Regions from separate parts of the Kitasatospora sp. Xyl93 genome, predicted to be linked through region 1. Evidence: riboswitches for the same ligand, from Rfam matches in the RefSeq annotation. Region 1 holds a riboswitch; each other region holds the start of a gene.
The links. A riboswitch is a leader RNA that binds a small molecule or an ion and turns the genes downstream of it on or off. The one in region 1 is predicted to bind cyclic di-AMP.
Positions count from the first base shown of each region.

Region 1 (3,606 bases):
CACCCCCGGCGACCACCCTGCCCGCACCGTCGACGCCCGAGGCGACCACCCTGCCCGCACCGTCGACGCCCGAGGCCTCCACCCTGCCCGCACCGTCGACGCCCCAGGCGTCCACCCTGCCCGCGCCGGCCGCCGCCCGGACCTCCGACTCCGACCTGGAGGTGGTCAGGCTCGACCCGGACCCGGCCACCCCCGGCGGCACCACCACCATCCACGCCTTCGTCGGCAACGGGGGCCCGGACACCACCGCGTCCCCGTTCACGGTCGTGGTCGCCCTGCCGGAGGGCGTCACCACGGAGGGCCCGTACTTCCCGTCCGACTGCCAGGTGACGGCCCACGGCCGCATCGTGCGGTGCGTGTTCGGCCCGGGTCTGCGAGAGGCGCGCAGCGCGACCGCCCTCATCCCGGTCCGGCTCGACCCGCGGCTGCCGGCGGGCAGGTTGGGCGGCGGAGCGGTCACGGTGCGCAGTGCGGACGACCGGAACGAGTCCAACAACCGGCAGCCGTTCGACATCACGGTGGTCGAGAGGATCGCCCGTTCCTGAGCCACTTGGTCCCGCCGGTAGGAGCGGTCCTACCGGCGGGATCCTCCTGTCTGCGGGATCCTCCGGCCGGCGGGGCGGTCCGCCGGGCCCGGACGCCGCGCGGCGCCCGCCCGTGCCGCCCGTCCTACCGGTAGACGCGGACGTAGTCGGCGGCGAAGGTGATCGGGGCGGTCCCCTGCGGCGCGGGGTGGTACTGCCCCGCGCACACCGAGAGGTTGAGGATCAGGTACGCCGACCAGCCGGCGCCGACGCCCTTGCCGTCCGAGAAGACCTTGACGCCGTTGACGTACCAGTCCACCGAGTCGGCGCCGTAGTAGGTGCCGATGGTCACCCACTGGTCCTTCGCGATCGCGCTCGCGTCGGTGTAGTACTTCCCGTGGCCCGGGTTGACGTGGTTGGTCAGCTCCAGCAGGTTCGGGTTGTCGGGGTGGTACTCGAAGGAGTCGATCTCCCCGTTGCCGTTCTTCCACGTCCACAGGGCCGGCCAGGCGCCGCTGCCGGCGGGCAGCTTGACCCGGGTCTCGGCGTAGTCGCCGGTCTTGACCTGGAAGCCCTCACTGGAGCCCTCGGTGGTCAGGAAGCCGGTGTTCCAGGACTGCTTGCCGTTCTCCAGCACCGGACCGCCGGACGTGGCGGTGAAGGTGGCGACCCCGTTGGCGACGCCGACGTTGTTCCTGTTCAGCCAGTCGAGCTTGTTGTCGCCCGGGTTGTGGTTGCCGTAGCGGTACGCGGTGCTCTTGTCACCGACCCAGCGCTGGCCCCAGCTGATCGCGCCGTTGAACTCGTCCGACCAGGTCAGCGACTTGCCGACGACCGGGGAGGACGGTGCCGGGGTACTCGGGCTCGGGGTGGTGCTGGGGGTGGTGCTCGGCGTCGGGGTCGGCGTGGCCGTGGGAGTCGTCGAGGCCGTGGGGGTGGCGGTCGGCGTGGCCGTCCGGGTCGGGGTCGGCGTGGCCGTGGGGGTCGTCGAGGCCGTCGGGGTCGGCGTGGCCGTCGGGGTCGGGGTCGGGGTCGGGGTGGACGTCCCGGTGGCGGAGACCACCAGCTGCTGCGAGGGCAGGTTGTGCCAGCCGCCGCCGAGGTCCTGCCAGAAGCCGAACTGGGTGTACGTCCCGGCGGGCAGGGTGCGCGCACCGCTGGTGAAGCCGACCCCGCTCGGGCAGATCTGCACGTTGGAGGCGTTGCCGGGGAAGTCGAGGTTGGTGCCGCGCGCGTCGCGCACACCCACGCCGACGGTCTTCGCGGTGAAGCAGGCCGAGGAGTGCAGGCCCAGCGAGGCGGTGGTGGCCTTGCCCGCGACCATGGTGGCGGGGGCGAGCCGGTCCTGGGTGACGGTCGGCGCGGTGGCGGCCTGGGCACCGTTGACGGACGGCAGGCCGAGCAGGCCGGCGCCGCTGATGGCGAACGCCCCGGTGGCGGCGAGCGCGGCGTTGCGGCCGCGGTGGGACGGACGGGCGTGGCGCGGGCCGCGGCGGCGGGCGGGCGCGAGAGCGAGCGCGGGCCGGTGCGTGGAGCTGGCAGGCTGGGGCATGGGGTGACCTCTGCGACGCCTGCGAGGTGAGCTGTCGGATTCGGGCTGAGGTTGCCCGGCCGCCGGTGGGACGGCTTCACCCCTAGCCGCGGCCGCACGCGGGGGCGTACGGGCCGGGCGCTGACCTTGGTTCCCCCGCTCCCGTCCGCTGTGGTGCTCGGTGACCCGCCGACGGGTGGACGGGACTCGGCGTCCCGGCGGCGGGGTCCGCGAGGGCGGACGACCGTTGCAGGCTAGGCGGGTCGTCCGTGAACGGACAACCCGGCCCGCCCCGTTGTCGCGCAGCTCACAGTGGTGTCGATCAACGACGCCGGTTGGCAGTCCAGTTGATCGTTCTCCGGGAGCAGTGGGCTGCGGCTGGGCCGGGCGGAGGTTCCGGCCGGCGGGGACAGGGCACGATCCAGGCGGTTCAGGCCGGTGAGCGGCCTGCCGGCAGCGCTGGTGGCCTGCCGGCGACCTGGCGGCGGACCGTACCGTGGCGAGTACCTGACCGACTGGGCCCGGTCGGATAAATTGGGAGTCGGACATCATCCGCCGTGCACAAGAGCGGCGAGCCCGACCGGGTGCTCGCCACGACCCGACAGCCACGACCTGACCGAGACGAGGACCCGCCCCACCATGACCGCGCCCCTGCCCGCCTTCGCCGGCCGCACCTACCTCTTCCAGGCCGACAACGGCGCGGCCTTCCGCAACACCTACTCGGCCGACGGCACTCGGCTGCGCTGGGAGGGCCTCGGCGAGTCCGCGGGCCAGTGGGAGGACGTGCGGCTGCACGTCGCCGAGGTCGCGCCGGAGATCTACTTCGTCAGCTGGACCGAGCAGAGCGGGATCACCGTCAGCCATGTGATGGACCTCGGCAAGCTGACGGTGCGGGCCTTCTGGACCTTCGAGGGCGAGGGCGGCCGGGTCGGCGAGCTGCACACCGGGACGCTGGAGCGGCTGGCCTGAGCGGCGGGACCGCCGGGCGGGGGCCATAAGGCTCCTGAACGACCCGACCGGCCCAGAAGCGGACCGCAACGACCGAACCCCCGGGCCGTGGCTCCGGGGGTTCGGTCGTTGCGGTCCGGTCGTCGAGGGTCTGGTCCTTCGGGGCCGCTCGTTCGGGCTCGCGGTCGGTCAGGTTCAGACGGTCTGGTTCGGCACCTTGAGGTGCTGGGACAGCCACTCCAGCGAGGACGGCAGCAGGGCGCTCCAGGTCTCGAAGTTGTGGCCGCCGTTCTCCAGCATGCTGTACGAGACCTTCATCGGGCTCCGCACCGCGTCGACGAAGGCCTCGGTCTCCTGCCGGTAGCCGCCGTCGCCCTTCTTGGTTCCGGCCAGCAGCACGGACACCTTCGGCTGCGGCAGGTTCTTCAGCCGCCACATCAGGTTGGCCTCGTCGCGGCGCTGCTTGCTGCCGCCGAAGAGGTCGCCCGTGGTCGGGTCGTCGGCGGCGTCGTAGTAGGCGGAGAGCGCGACGGCGGTCGGGAAGACGTCCGGGTGGCGCATGGCGAGCTTGAGCGCGCAGTAGCCGCCGGTCGAGTTGCCCAT
Region 1 is NZ_AP029185.1:6,764,214-6,767,819, reverse strand. Features, by position in the region: gene ACZ5GH_RS29420 (hypothetical protein) at 1-545, shown strand, start outside; gene ACZ5GH_RS29415 (glycoside hydrolase family 16 protein) at 670-2,076, opposite strand; cyclic di-AMP (ydaO/yuaA leader) riboswitch at 2,078-2,242, opposite strand; gene ACZ5GH_RS29410 (MoaF-related domain-containing protein) at 2,695-3,024, shown strand; gene ACZ5GH_RS29405 (alpha/beta hydrolase) at 3,199-3,606, opposite strand, start outside.

Region 2 (3,606 bases), 2.3 Mb from region 1:
CGGCTGGCCCGAACTGACCTCCGACGCGGTGGAGCACCTGCTGTACGAGCGCCTCCACCTGTACGTCCAACCCGCGCCCGAGGAGGACCCGCTGGCCTACGGCGACGCCGTCCGGCTGCTGATCGACCACCAGCGGGCGGCCCGGCGGCTGAACGCCAAGCGCCAGGAACGGCTGCACGCGGAGGCCGAGTGGCAGGGCGAGGTCGCGGCCGGGCTGCTGCGCCGCGCCGACCTGGTGACCTGGCCCCGGCTGTACGCGCTGCTGCTGCACGCGCACGGGGTGGACGTCACGGACGCGGCGGCGGTGCGGGACTGGCTGGCCGGCTTCGCGGAGCTGTCGGAGGACGAGCGGCTGGCCGCGTACGGGGCGCTGGTGCCGGCCGGCTGGCTGGACGAGCCGGACGAGCAGGGCTGGGGCCCGGGCCGGGTGCTGGCGGTCGGCATGGCCACGGACGGCGCGCGGCGGCTGCTGGAGCAGGGCCTGATGCGGCGCAGCTACCGCAACCTGGCCGAGCTGACCTCGCTGGGACGGCCGATGCCGGACGAACTGGCCGGGGACTTCGGCCGGTTCGAGGAGGCGGCGGTCGACGCGGCGCTCGACCTGTTCGGCGGGTGGACGGTGCCGGGGCTGCCGCGGCTGCTGGTGACGGAGTTCCCGGAGCTGGCGCCGGAGCCGGGCCACGAGGAGATCGAGGCGTACCTGGCGCAGCTGCCCGTCGAGGAATGAGCCGGCGCGCGAAGGCCCCCGGCCCGGGAGCTGCGGCTCCGGGCCGGGGGCCTTCGCGGGTGCGTCAGAGGGTGAGGCCGCGCTGCTCGAGCCAGGGCTCGGGGTCGACCGGGGCGCCGCCGCCGGGGCGGACCTCCATGTGCAGGTGCGGGCCGGTGACGTTGCCGGTCGCGCCGACCTTGCCGATCTGCTGGCCGGAGACGACCTTGCCGGAGCCCTTGGTGATCGAGGAGAGGTGGCAGTACCAGATCTCGGTGCCGTCGGGCAGGGTCTCGACGATCCGGTAGCCGTACGAGCCGGCCCAGCCGGCCGAGGTGATGGTGCCCTGGCCGAGCGCGTAGACCGGGGTGCCGGTGTCGGCGGCGAAGTCCAGGCCGGTGTGCAGGTTGGCCCAGTAGCGGGCGCTCTGGCCGTAGTGGGCGGAGAGCCGGTACTCCTTCACCGGGAGGGTGAGGGCGGCGGCCTTGACCCGCTCGGCCTCCTCGGCGGCGCGCTTGGCCTCGGCCTCCTTGGCGGCGGCCTTGGCCTCCGCCTCCTGCGCGGCCTGCAGCCGGGCGGTCTCCTCGGCGGCGGTGCGCTGGCTGTCGGCCTGGTGCTGGATGCGGGCGGCGAGCGCGAGTCCGGGGTCGGCGGAGAGGGCGACCGGGGTCTCGTCCGGGGCCTCGACGGCGGGGGCGACGGCCGGGGTGGCCGAGGCGAAGCCGGTGGCGCCCAGGGTGGCGGCGACGGCGGTGACGCCGAGCAGCGGGGAGGCTCCGCGGGTCTGACGCGGCATCCGGTGGCGGTTGGTCTCGGCCTCCGGACCGAAGGCCTCGGGGCCGTCCGTGCCGGGGTGGTCGAGAAGCTGGGTGCCGGCTGCGGAGCCGGGGTGTGCCGGGGTGTGCGTCGACGCCACGGGAGGCGCGCTCCTTTCCTTCCTTCGCGCCTACCGGGTTAGCTGACGGGTTCGGAGCAGGAAGGTCTCCTACGGCCGGGCCGGGGCCCCGCCGATTCACCCCAAGGAACGTGGTTCCCCGGCTCCCTGACCTGCCCGGGGGCCGGTCGGCGGGATTAGGCGACGGCGCACGGTGCCGTCTGGGTACGGCGTTGACGACCGCGCTGCGTTATCAAACGTTAATCCTAGGAGGCTCTGATTCCAAGCCATCCGTTCGGAGCAGCTTACGCCCAGGTGATCGAACGTCAACGAACGACCCCTCATGCACGGCCCCATCTGAGTACGCCTACTCATGTGCGCTCCGACCGGGCGGCCGCATCCTGACGCCATGAGCACTCCGATGCAGAGCCGCACCACGGCCGCCTACTACATCCAGGCCGTCCTCTCCTTCGCCGTCTCGGGCACCGCCCTCGCGGCCGGGATCGCCTACCTGCCGGTCGGCGGGTGGACCCGGGCCTTCCTGGGGATCGGCCTCCTCTACACCGTCACCTCCGCGTTCACGCTGGCGAAGGTGATCCGGGACCGGCAGGAGTCCAACGAGATGGTGACCCGGGTGGACCAGGCCCGGCTGGAGAAGCTGCTCAGCGAGCACGACCCGTTCAAGGTGGAGGGGGTCTGACCGCCCCCTGCGCCGATTCGACCGCCGACCGCTTGACGGCTAAGGCTATTAGCCTTAGCTTTATGGCTATCGGCAGCACCGCCGATGCCCCGCACCGGCGGCCCGAGGAGGACCACCATGAACGGCACCACCACCCCGAGCACCCAGTACCTGACCGTTCCCGGCGGCCGGATCGCCTTCGACGACACCCGGCAGGGCGACGGCACCCCCGTCGTCCTGCTGCCGGGCATGCTCGACAGCCGGGCCGCCTACCGGCACCTGCGACCGCTGCTGGTCGCCGCCGGCCACCGGGTCGTCACCATGGACCTGCGGGGCTTCGGCGAGTCCTCCGTCGCCTGGGACGACTACGGCCCGGCCGCCCTCGCCGGCGACGTCCTCGCCCTGCTCGACCACCTCGGCATCGAGCGCGCCGTGCTCGCCGGGAACTCCTACACCGGGGCGACCGTCGTCAGGGCCGCCGGGGACGCGCCCGAGCGGGTCGCCGGGATCGTCCTGCTCGACGCCTTCGTCGAGAACCCGCCGCCGGGCGCCCTGATGCGCGGTGTCATGGGCCTGATGGGCACGGCCCTCGTCCACTGGCCGGCCTCCTGGGGCTTCTACCTGCGCCGGATGGCCTTCCCCGGCGCCAAGCCCGCCGACTTCGACGCGTACGTGGACGGCCTGGTCGCCGCGCTGCGCACCCCGGGCCGCAAGGCCGCCACCCGCGGGTACGTCCGCGGCGACTCGGCGCCGGCCGGCTGGACGGCCGCGGTACGGTGCCCGGCGCTGGTGGTGATGGGCAGCGCGGACCCCGACTTCCCGAAGCCTGAGCTCGTCGCCGACCGGCAGGCCGCCGCCCTGGGCGCGCGGAAGGTGATGATCGAGGGGTCCGGGCACTACCCGATGGCCGACAACCCGGCGGCCACCGCGGACGCCCTGCTGCCGTTCCTCGCCGAACTCGGCTGAGCCCCGTCCCCGCCCGCCGCCACCCGTACGGAGATCCCGAACCCATGCCCCGCGTAGGACTGACCCCCGGCCAGGTCGTCGACCACGCCCTCGCCCTCATCGACGAGCAGGGCGCCGAGGCCCTCACCCTGGCCTCCGTCGCCGCCCGGGCCGGGGTCGCCACCCCCTCGCTGTACAAGCACGTCAGCGGCGGCCTGGCCGAACTGCGGCGGATGATCGCCGTCCGGGTCACCGGAGACCTGGCCGACCGGCTGGCCGAGGCGGCCGTCGGACGCAGCGGGGACGACGCCGTCGCCGCCGTCCTGCGCGCCTACCACGCGTACGCCACCGAGCACCCGCACCGCTACCACGCCCTGCCCCAGGCCCCGCAGCCCGACGACG
Region 2 is NZ_AP029185.1:4,428,298-4,431,903, reverse strand. Features, by position in the region: gene ACZ5GH_RS19895 (hypothetical protein) at 1-727, shown strand, start outside; gene ACZ5GH_RS19890 (M23 family metallopeptidase) at 792-1,622, opposite strand; cyclic di-AMP (ydaO/yuaA leader) riboswitch at 1,636-1,794, opposite strand; gene ACZ5GH_RS19885 (YiaA/YiaB family inner membrane protein) at 1,990-2,280, shown strand; gene ACZ5GH_RS19880 (alpha/beta fold hydrolase) at 2,398-3,225, shown strand; gene ACZ5GH_RS19875 (TetR/AcrR family transcriptional regulator) at 3,270-3,606, shown strand, end outside.
Region 2: it holds a riboswitch for cyclic di-AMP, as region 1 does, so the genes downstream of both, ACZ5GH_RS19890 (M23 family metallopeptidase) here and ACZ5GH_RS29415 (glycoside hydrolase family 16 protein) in region 1, are expected to answer to the same signal.

Region 3 (3,606 bases), 200 kb from region 1:
GGTGCGGCAGCGCGGGCTGTCGGTGCCGCAGGACGTGTCGGTGGTCGGCTTCGACGACTCGCCGCTGATCGCCTTCACCGAGCCGCCGTTGACCACGATCCGGCAGCCGGTCGAGGCGATGGCCACGGCGGCGGTGGACGCGCTGCTGGAGGAGGTCGGCGGGAACGCCGTCCAGCGCGGCGAGTTCATGTTCCAGCCGGAGCTGGTGATGCGCGGGTCCACCGGGGCCTGCGCGCGCTGAGCCCCGGCCGTCACGGCCGACGCAGGGGCCCCGGAGGGCGGTTGCTCTCCGGGGCCCCTCGGCGTGCGCGCGGTCGGCCACCCTGGGGTCGGGGGCGGTCGGCCGGCGGGGGGCGGGCGGTCCGGTTGCCGGCGGCCGTCGGGTGGTCAGCCCTCTTGGCCGGTCGGACGGTCGGCGGTGAGCCGGTGTCCGTCGGCGGCCTCGCCGGTGCGGGTCTCGGTACGGCGGCCGCGGGCCAGGTAGTCGCGCAGGATCAGCTCGACGGCGTCCTGTGGGTTCTTGGTGCCGGAGAGCATCATCGCGTCGATCGCGAGGTTCGCGTCGAGGGTGACGGTGACCTGGGCCATGTGACTCCTCCTCGGGTGCAGAGCAGCAGCATGCCCGCTGCGAGGAGGTGTCCACCACGGAATACGGCGGATCTGCGGAACGGGAGCAGGGCGGCCGGCCCGTCCGGGAACGCCGGAACCCCCGAGGAGAGCGACCAGACTCTCCCCGGGGTGGCGGGTGGTCAGCGTTCGAATGGCGACTGACAGCTGACAGATGATGAAATCTGTTATCTGTTATCTGTTATCTGTCAGCCGTCGGCTGTCGGCTGTCGGCCGTTCGCCGTCCTCAGACCCGGCCGGCGAAGTCCGGGGCCCAGTTGGCGATGGTCTGCTCGCGGACGCCCGAGCTGGGGTTGGCGGCCTCGACGTACTTGCCGTTGCCGACGTAGATCGCGACGTGGTAGACGCCGGAGTCCTTGCCGTTGTTGGACCAGAACAGCAGGTCGCCCGGCTGGAGGCTGTCCAGCGAGACGTGGGTGCTGGCGGCGGCCTGGTCGGCGGCGACGCGCGGGACGGAGATGCCCGCGGCGCGCAGCGCGGCCTGGGTCAGGCCGGAGCAGTCCCAGCCGCCGTTGCCGGTGCCGCCGTAGACGTACGCCTGACCGACCTTCGACTCGGCGAAGGAGACCGCGGCGGCCATGCTGCCGGTGGCGGCCGGAGCCGGAGCCGGAGCCGGCGTCTGGGCCTGGGGCTGCGGAGCGGGCTTGGCGGCCGGCTTGGCGGCCGGGGCCTGGGACTGCGCGGTCGGCTGGGCGTTCACGGCGCCGCCGTTCGCGGACTGGCCGGACTTCTGCGAGCGGTCGAACCAGGTGAAGTCCGCGCCGGACTTGTCGGCGGACGAGCCGTCGAAGGACAGGTGCTGGCCCGGGTAGATGGTGTCCGGGCCGTCGGTCAGGGTGCCGCGGTTGAGCTCGTACAGCCGCTCCCAGCCGCCCTGCACGTTGTGCCGGTCGGCGATCGAGGACAGCCAGTCGCCCTCGACCACGGTGTAGTCGCCGCCCTGGGCCTGCTGCTGGCGCTTCTGGGCCCAGTCGCCGCGGCTGCCGGAGGCGGCGGAGTCACCGGCCGCCTGAGCGTCCTGAGCGGGCGCGGCGGGCTTGGCGGCCGGGGCCTGCGCGGGCTTGGCGGCGGGCTTCGCGGCCGGAGCGGCCGGCTTGGCGCTCTGGGCCGGCGCGGCGGTGGTCGAGCCGGCGGTGGAGCCCGCCGAGGTGTCGACGGCGGCCGGGGTGCCGCCCTTGGTCAGGCCGGCCTTGACAGAGCAGACCGGCCAGGCGCCGGGGCCCTGCGAGGCGAGGACCTTCTCGGCGACGGCGATCTGCTGGTCCTTGGTGGCCAGGTCGGCGCGCGCCGCGAAGGCGGTGCCGCCGAAGGCGGACCAGGTGCTGGAGGTGAACTGGAGGCCGCCGTAGAAGCCGTTGCCGGTGTTGATGCTCCAGTTGCCGCCGCTCTCGCACTGGGCGACCTTGTCCCAGGTGGCGACGGTGGCGGCGGAGGCGGTGCCCGAGGTGAGGCAGGGGACGGTGAGGCCGACGCCCGCGACGCCGAGGGCGGCGATCACGCGACGGGTGCGGCTGGACAGGCTGGTGCCGTTGGTGGGCAGCATGAAGACGCGGTCCTCTCCCACGCCTGCGAGGTGAGCTGTCGGATTCGGGCTGGAGTTGCCCGGCCGCGCGGTGAGCGCGGCTTCACCCCTAGCCCTGGACCGTTCCGAAGAGTGGTCCGGGGCGACTTACCTGTGGTTCCCCCGCTCCTGCCGTGGTGCGTTTTCGCGCTGCCAGGACATCCGACGGCAGGACTCGGCGTTGCGGATGAACCGGGTTCGTGTGGTCACGAACGGGGAGCACGTTAATCAGACTTAAGTTCAAACCGCAAATGCCTGTGATGCACATCACGGTTTAGTGGGAACTGCCAGAATTGCGGCCGAGCATGATCGTAAATGATCGTTTTCAAGCAATGCTGTTGCGGAAAGCGACAACTGGCTTCGCCTCAGAAGTGACGTGACGGGGCGTCGAATTGCGGAACAGTGTGCTCCGGAGAGTGGGGGAGCGGCCTCGATTCACGTGCTCGGGGCCGCGCTCCCTATTTCCCTTCAAATGACGCCAGAACGGACATTCCACTTCATTGCCGTTCGACTCCCCGTACGGGACGGGTCGGCCGTGGCCAGCCATGGAAGGCGCCAATCCCCATGGGCCCGACAGGGCGGGGGTCGATGCCGGCGGGCAATGCAAGTGGGGCCGATGCGAAGGGCCCGGAACGCGAACCGTTCCGGGCCCTTCTGCGCGCGCGAACCGGCGCGCGGTGTCGACTACTGCCCGAGGGATCCCTCGGCGGCCGCGTGGGCGCCGCGAACGCCCTCCAGGGCCCCCTCGGCCTCGGCGGCGGCCGCGGCCTCCGCCTCGGCCCGCGCCAGGTCCTCCGCGGACGGCATGGGCAGTGCGGCCAGGTAGGTGGAGGCGATCAGCTGGCCGACCGACGGGTAGGCGCCCAGCGGCGCGGCCGACGGGCAGCCGGTCTCCTCGGCGGCGGTGGCGAGCAGCTCGGAGTCCGCCTCCGGGCCGATCACCAGCGGGGCCAGCGCCGGGCGCTGCGAGCCGGTGTCCCTGAGGTGGTTGACGGCCGCGGCCACCGAGCCGGGCACGTCGAGCGCCGCGGCGACGACCGGCACGGCCAGTCGGGCGGCGAGCAGCACACCGGTGATGCCGGCCGCGGCGGCCGCGTCCTCGCCGCCGACGGTGGTCAGCACCACGCCGTCGGCGGCGGTCGCGATGGCGAACAGCCGGGCGCGGTCGGCCCGGGCCAGTCCGGCCTCGGACAGCCGGACGTGTACGGCCTCGGCCAGCAGCGGGTGCGGGCCCAGCGGGTCGGTGACGGGGGCGCCGTACTCGGCGGCGAGCGCGTGAAGCTCGCTCAGGAAGGTGTGCGGGCCGGGCACCAGCGGCACCAGGACGGGCATCGGCAGCCCGGCCTCGGCGGCCAGGGCCAGCAGCTCGGCCACCGTGCGGTCCTCGCTGCCCGCGACCTCGGCGCCGTTCCCGGGGA
Region 3 is NZ_AP029185.1:6,962,969-6,966,574, forward strand. Features, by position in the region: gene ACZ5GH_RS30220 (LacI family DNA-binding transcriptional regulator) at 1-241, shown strand, start outside; gene ACZ5GH_RS30225 (hypothetical protein) at 388-588, opposite strand; gene ACZ5GH_RS30230 (transglycosylase family protein) at 854-2,191, opposite strand; cyclic di-AMP (ydaO/yuaA leader) riboswitch at 2,178-2,348, opposite strand; gene ACZ5GH_RS30235 (sirohydrochlorin chelatase family protein) at 2,873-3,606, opposite strand, start outside.
Region 3: it holds a riboswitch for cyclic di-AMP, as region 1 does, so the genes downstream of both, ACZ5GH_RS30230 (transglycosylase family protein) here and ACZ5GH_RS29415 (glycoside hydrolase family 16 protein) in region 1, are expected to answer to the same signal.

Region 4 (3,606 bases), 350 kb from region 1:
GAGGCGGGCCCGGCCCGGAAGCGGACCCGGCCGCGGAAAGCGGGCCCACCCCCGGAAGACAGGCCCGGCCCCGGAAACGACAGCGGCCGGCCCGGCCGCACGAGGAGGTCCCCTCGTGCGGCCGGGCCGGCCTGGGCGTGTCCCGCGCCCATGTCCACTGTGCGGCGATCACCCGGTCGAGCGGTCACCCGACATGACCATCCCGGAGGATCGATTCGCCCCGCAGCAGCGGTGGTTCCTGAAACCCTGGAGGCTCAGCGGCCCCTGGTCAGAGCGCGACGCCGTGCGCGCGCAGGTAGGTGACCGGGTTGATGTCCGAGCCGTACTCCGAGCCGTTGCGGATCTCGAAGTGCAGGTGCGGGCCGGTCACGTTGCCGGTGGCGCCGGAGAGGCCGATCTGCTGGCCGACGGTGACGGTCTGACCGATCTTCACACCGATCGAGGAGAGGTGCGCGTACTCGGCGTAGTGGCCGTCGGCGAGCTTGATCTCGACCTCGTTGCCGTAGGCACCGCCGTTGCCGGCCTTGACCACGACACCGTTGGCGACGGCGCGCAGCGGGGTGCCGGTGGCGGCGACGAAGTCCTGGCCGGTGTGGTGCCCGGAGGCCCACATCGAGCCGGCCACGCCGTAGGCGGTGCCCAGCTTCGGGTTGGCCAGCGGGGCGACGTAGCCGGAGGTGGCGGCGGCGACCGGAGTGGCGGTCACGGTCGCGGCCGGAGCGGCGACCTGCACCTGGGTCTGGAGCTGCGCGGACGGCTTGGCCGCCTCGGTCTTCACCTGGACCTGGGCCTGCGGCTTGGCGGCCTGGGTCGCCGGAGCGGCCGGCTTGGCCGGGGCGGCGGGCTTCGCCGGAGCGGCGTCGGCGGACGGCGCGGCGGCGTGACCCGGCAGCGCGAGCTGCTGGCCCGGGAAGATCAGGTTCGGGTTGGCGCCGACGACCGAGCGGTTCTGCTCGTACAGGGCGTGCCAGCCGCCGTCGACGTTCTTGGCGTCGGCGATCTTGGACAGGGTGTCGCCGCTGACGACGCGGTAGCTCTCCTGTGCGGCCGGGGCAGCGGCCCGGGCGGCGGGGGCGGCGGCCTGCGCGGCCGGCTTGGCCTCGGTGGAGGCGGCGGCCGGGGCGGCCGGAGCGGTGTGCGCCTGGGCGCTCACCGCGGTGACGAGCGGGAGGACGAACGACACGCCGGTGACGGCGGTGGCGATGCCGATGCGGGCGGCGCGGGGCAGGGCGATACGACGAGCCTGAGCAGGCATGGAATTTTCCTCTCCGACGCCTGCGAGGTGAGCTGTCGGGTTCGGGCTGGAGTTGCCCGGCCGCATGCGCGGCTTCACCCCTAGCCGGTCCTGGACGCCCGCGCCCTGAGGCGCGAACTCCGGTCCGGCGACTTACCTGTGGGTCCCCCGCTCCTGCCGTACAGAGTTCGTTTCGAACCACCGGGCGGCGGCAGGACTCGGCGTTCCACCCGGTGGATCCGTCCGGACTGGCCGGGCGGTCGCTGAACTAAAACCCATCCGTTCGGGTGAAGCAATGTCGATCTCTTGAAACCGCAACGATCCCCCTCGTCCCGGTGACCCTCCGCAGGCCCGGCCACACGGTGCGTACACAATCCATTCACCCCCTGCCACTGATCCACGACCCTGCGCCGAGATCGGCGACACTGCGCACCCGCCCGCTCACCCACCGCCCAAACCCAACACACCCACCGGTGACCCTTGTCACGTGCGCCTCAGCAGCGCAGGATTCGCCCGTGGCCACCTCCGAGGCCGGCACCCTGCGCCTGGGCACCGCGCAGGGACGCTGGGTACTACTGGCGACGGTGCTCGGCTCCAGCATGGCGATGCTCGACGGCACCGTGGTGAACGTCGCCCTGCCCCGCATCGGCGCCGACCTCGGCGCCTCCCTGGCGTCCCTGCAGTGGACGCTGAACGCCTATCTGCTCACCCTGGCGGGCCTGATCCTGCTCGGCGGCGCGCTCGGCGACCGGTACGGGCGGCGCAAGGTCTTCCTGATCGGCGTGGTCTGGTTCGCCATCGCCTCCGCGGCCTGCGCCGCCGCGCCGAACATCCACGTGCTGATCGCCGCCCGCGCCGTCCAGGGCATCGGCGGCGCGCTGCTCACCCCCGGCTCGCTCGCCATGCTCCAGGCGGTCTTCCACCCTGACGACCGCTCGGCGGCGGTCGGCCTCTGGTCAGGCCTCGGCGGGGTGTCGGCCGCGGTCGGCCCCTTCCTCGGCGGCTGGCTGGTGGACGGCCCCGGCTGGCGCTGGATCTTCCTGCTGAACCTGCCGCTCGCCGCCGCCGTGATCGCGGTCACCACCCGCTCGGTGCCGGAGAGCCGGGACGAGGGCGCCGCCGGGCGCTTCGACGTGCTCGGCGCCGTGCTCGCCGCACTCGCCCTCGGCGCGATCACCTACGCGCTGACCGCGGCCGGCGAGGGCCTGTCCCCCACGGTCTGGACCAGCGGGGCGATCGGGCTGGTGCTCGGCGTCGTCTTCGTGGCCGTCGAGCGCCGCGCGCCCGACCCGATGCTGCCGCTCGGGTTGTTCTCCTCCCGGCTGTTCACCGCGGTGAACCTGGTCACCCTGTGCGTGTACGCGGCGTTCAGCGGCGTCTTCTTCCTGCTGGTGGTGCAGCTCCAGATCGTGTCCGGGTTCTCGCCCCTGGTCTCGGGCTTCGCCCTGGTGCCGATCACCGTCCTGATGCTGGCGCTGTCCGCCCGGGCCGGCCGCCTCGGCAAGCGGATCGGCCCGCGCGTCCCGCTGACCGTCGGCCCGATGCTGTGCGCCGCCGGGGTGCTGCTGATGCTGCGCACCGGGCCGGACTCCTCGTACTGGGTGGACGTGCTGCCCGCCGTCACGGTGATGGGCTGCGGGATGACGCTCCTGGTCGCGCCGCTCACGGCGACCGTGCTGGCGGCGGTCGAGGTCCGGCACGCGGGCATCGCCAGCGGGGTCAACAACGCCGCCGCCCGCGCGGCCGGCCTGCTCGCGGTGGCCGCCCTGCCGGCGCTGGCCGGGCTGAGCGGCGACGCCTACCGGGTGCCCGCCTCGGTCGACTCCGCCTTCCACACCGCGATGCTGATCTGCGCGGGCCTGCTGGCCGCCGGCGGGCTGATCGCCTTCGCGACCGTACGGGGCAACGTGCTGGCCCCCGAGGAGCAGCCGGTGGCCGAGCCGAACTGCGACTGGCCGTGCGGGACCACCACTCCGCCGTTCGACCCGGGCCACGTCCCCACGGCGCGCGAGAGCCCCGCCACCGGTCCGGCGGCGGGGCCCTCGCGGGAGAGCTGACGCTACGTCAGGATGTGCTGTCCGGTCAGAGGATGTCGCCCGGCGCGTACTTGGCGGCCTCCGGGTGGGCGGCCGCGACGGCCTCCACCTGGCGGACCACCTCGGCGACCTGGGCGCCGGCCGCGCCGGTGAAGGACAGCCGGTCGGCCAGCAGCGCGTCCAGCGCGGCCCGGTCCAGCGGGATCCGCTCGTCGGCGGCCAGCCGGTCCAGCAGCTCGTTCTCCCGGGCACCCGCGCGCATCGCCAGCGCGGAGGCGACGGCGTGCTCCTTGATGACCTCGTGCCCGGTCTCCCGGCCGACGCCCGCGCGCACCG
Region 4 is NZ_AP029185.1:7,116,849-7,120,454, reverse strand. Features, by position in the region: gene ACZ5GH_RS30885 (M23 family metallopeptidase) at 269-1,255, opposite strand; cyclic di-AMP (ydaO/yuaA leader) riboswitch at 1,258-1,395, opposite strand; gene ACZ5GH_RS30880 (MFS transporter) at 1,750-3,291, shown strand; gene purB (adenylosuccinate lyase) at 3,317-3,606, opposite strand, start outside.
Region 4: it holds a riboswitch for cyclic di-AMP, as region 1 does, so the genes downstream of both, ACZ5GH_RS30885 (M23 family metallopeptidase) here and ACZ5GH_RS29415 (glycoside hydrolase family 16 protein) in region 1, are expected to answer to the same signal.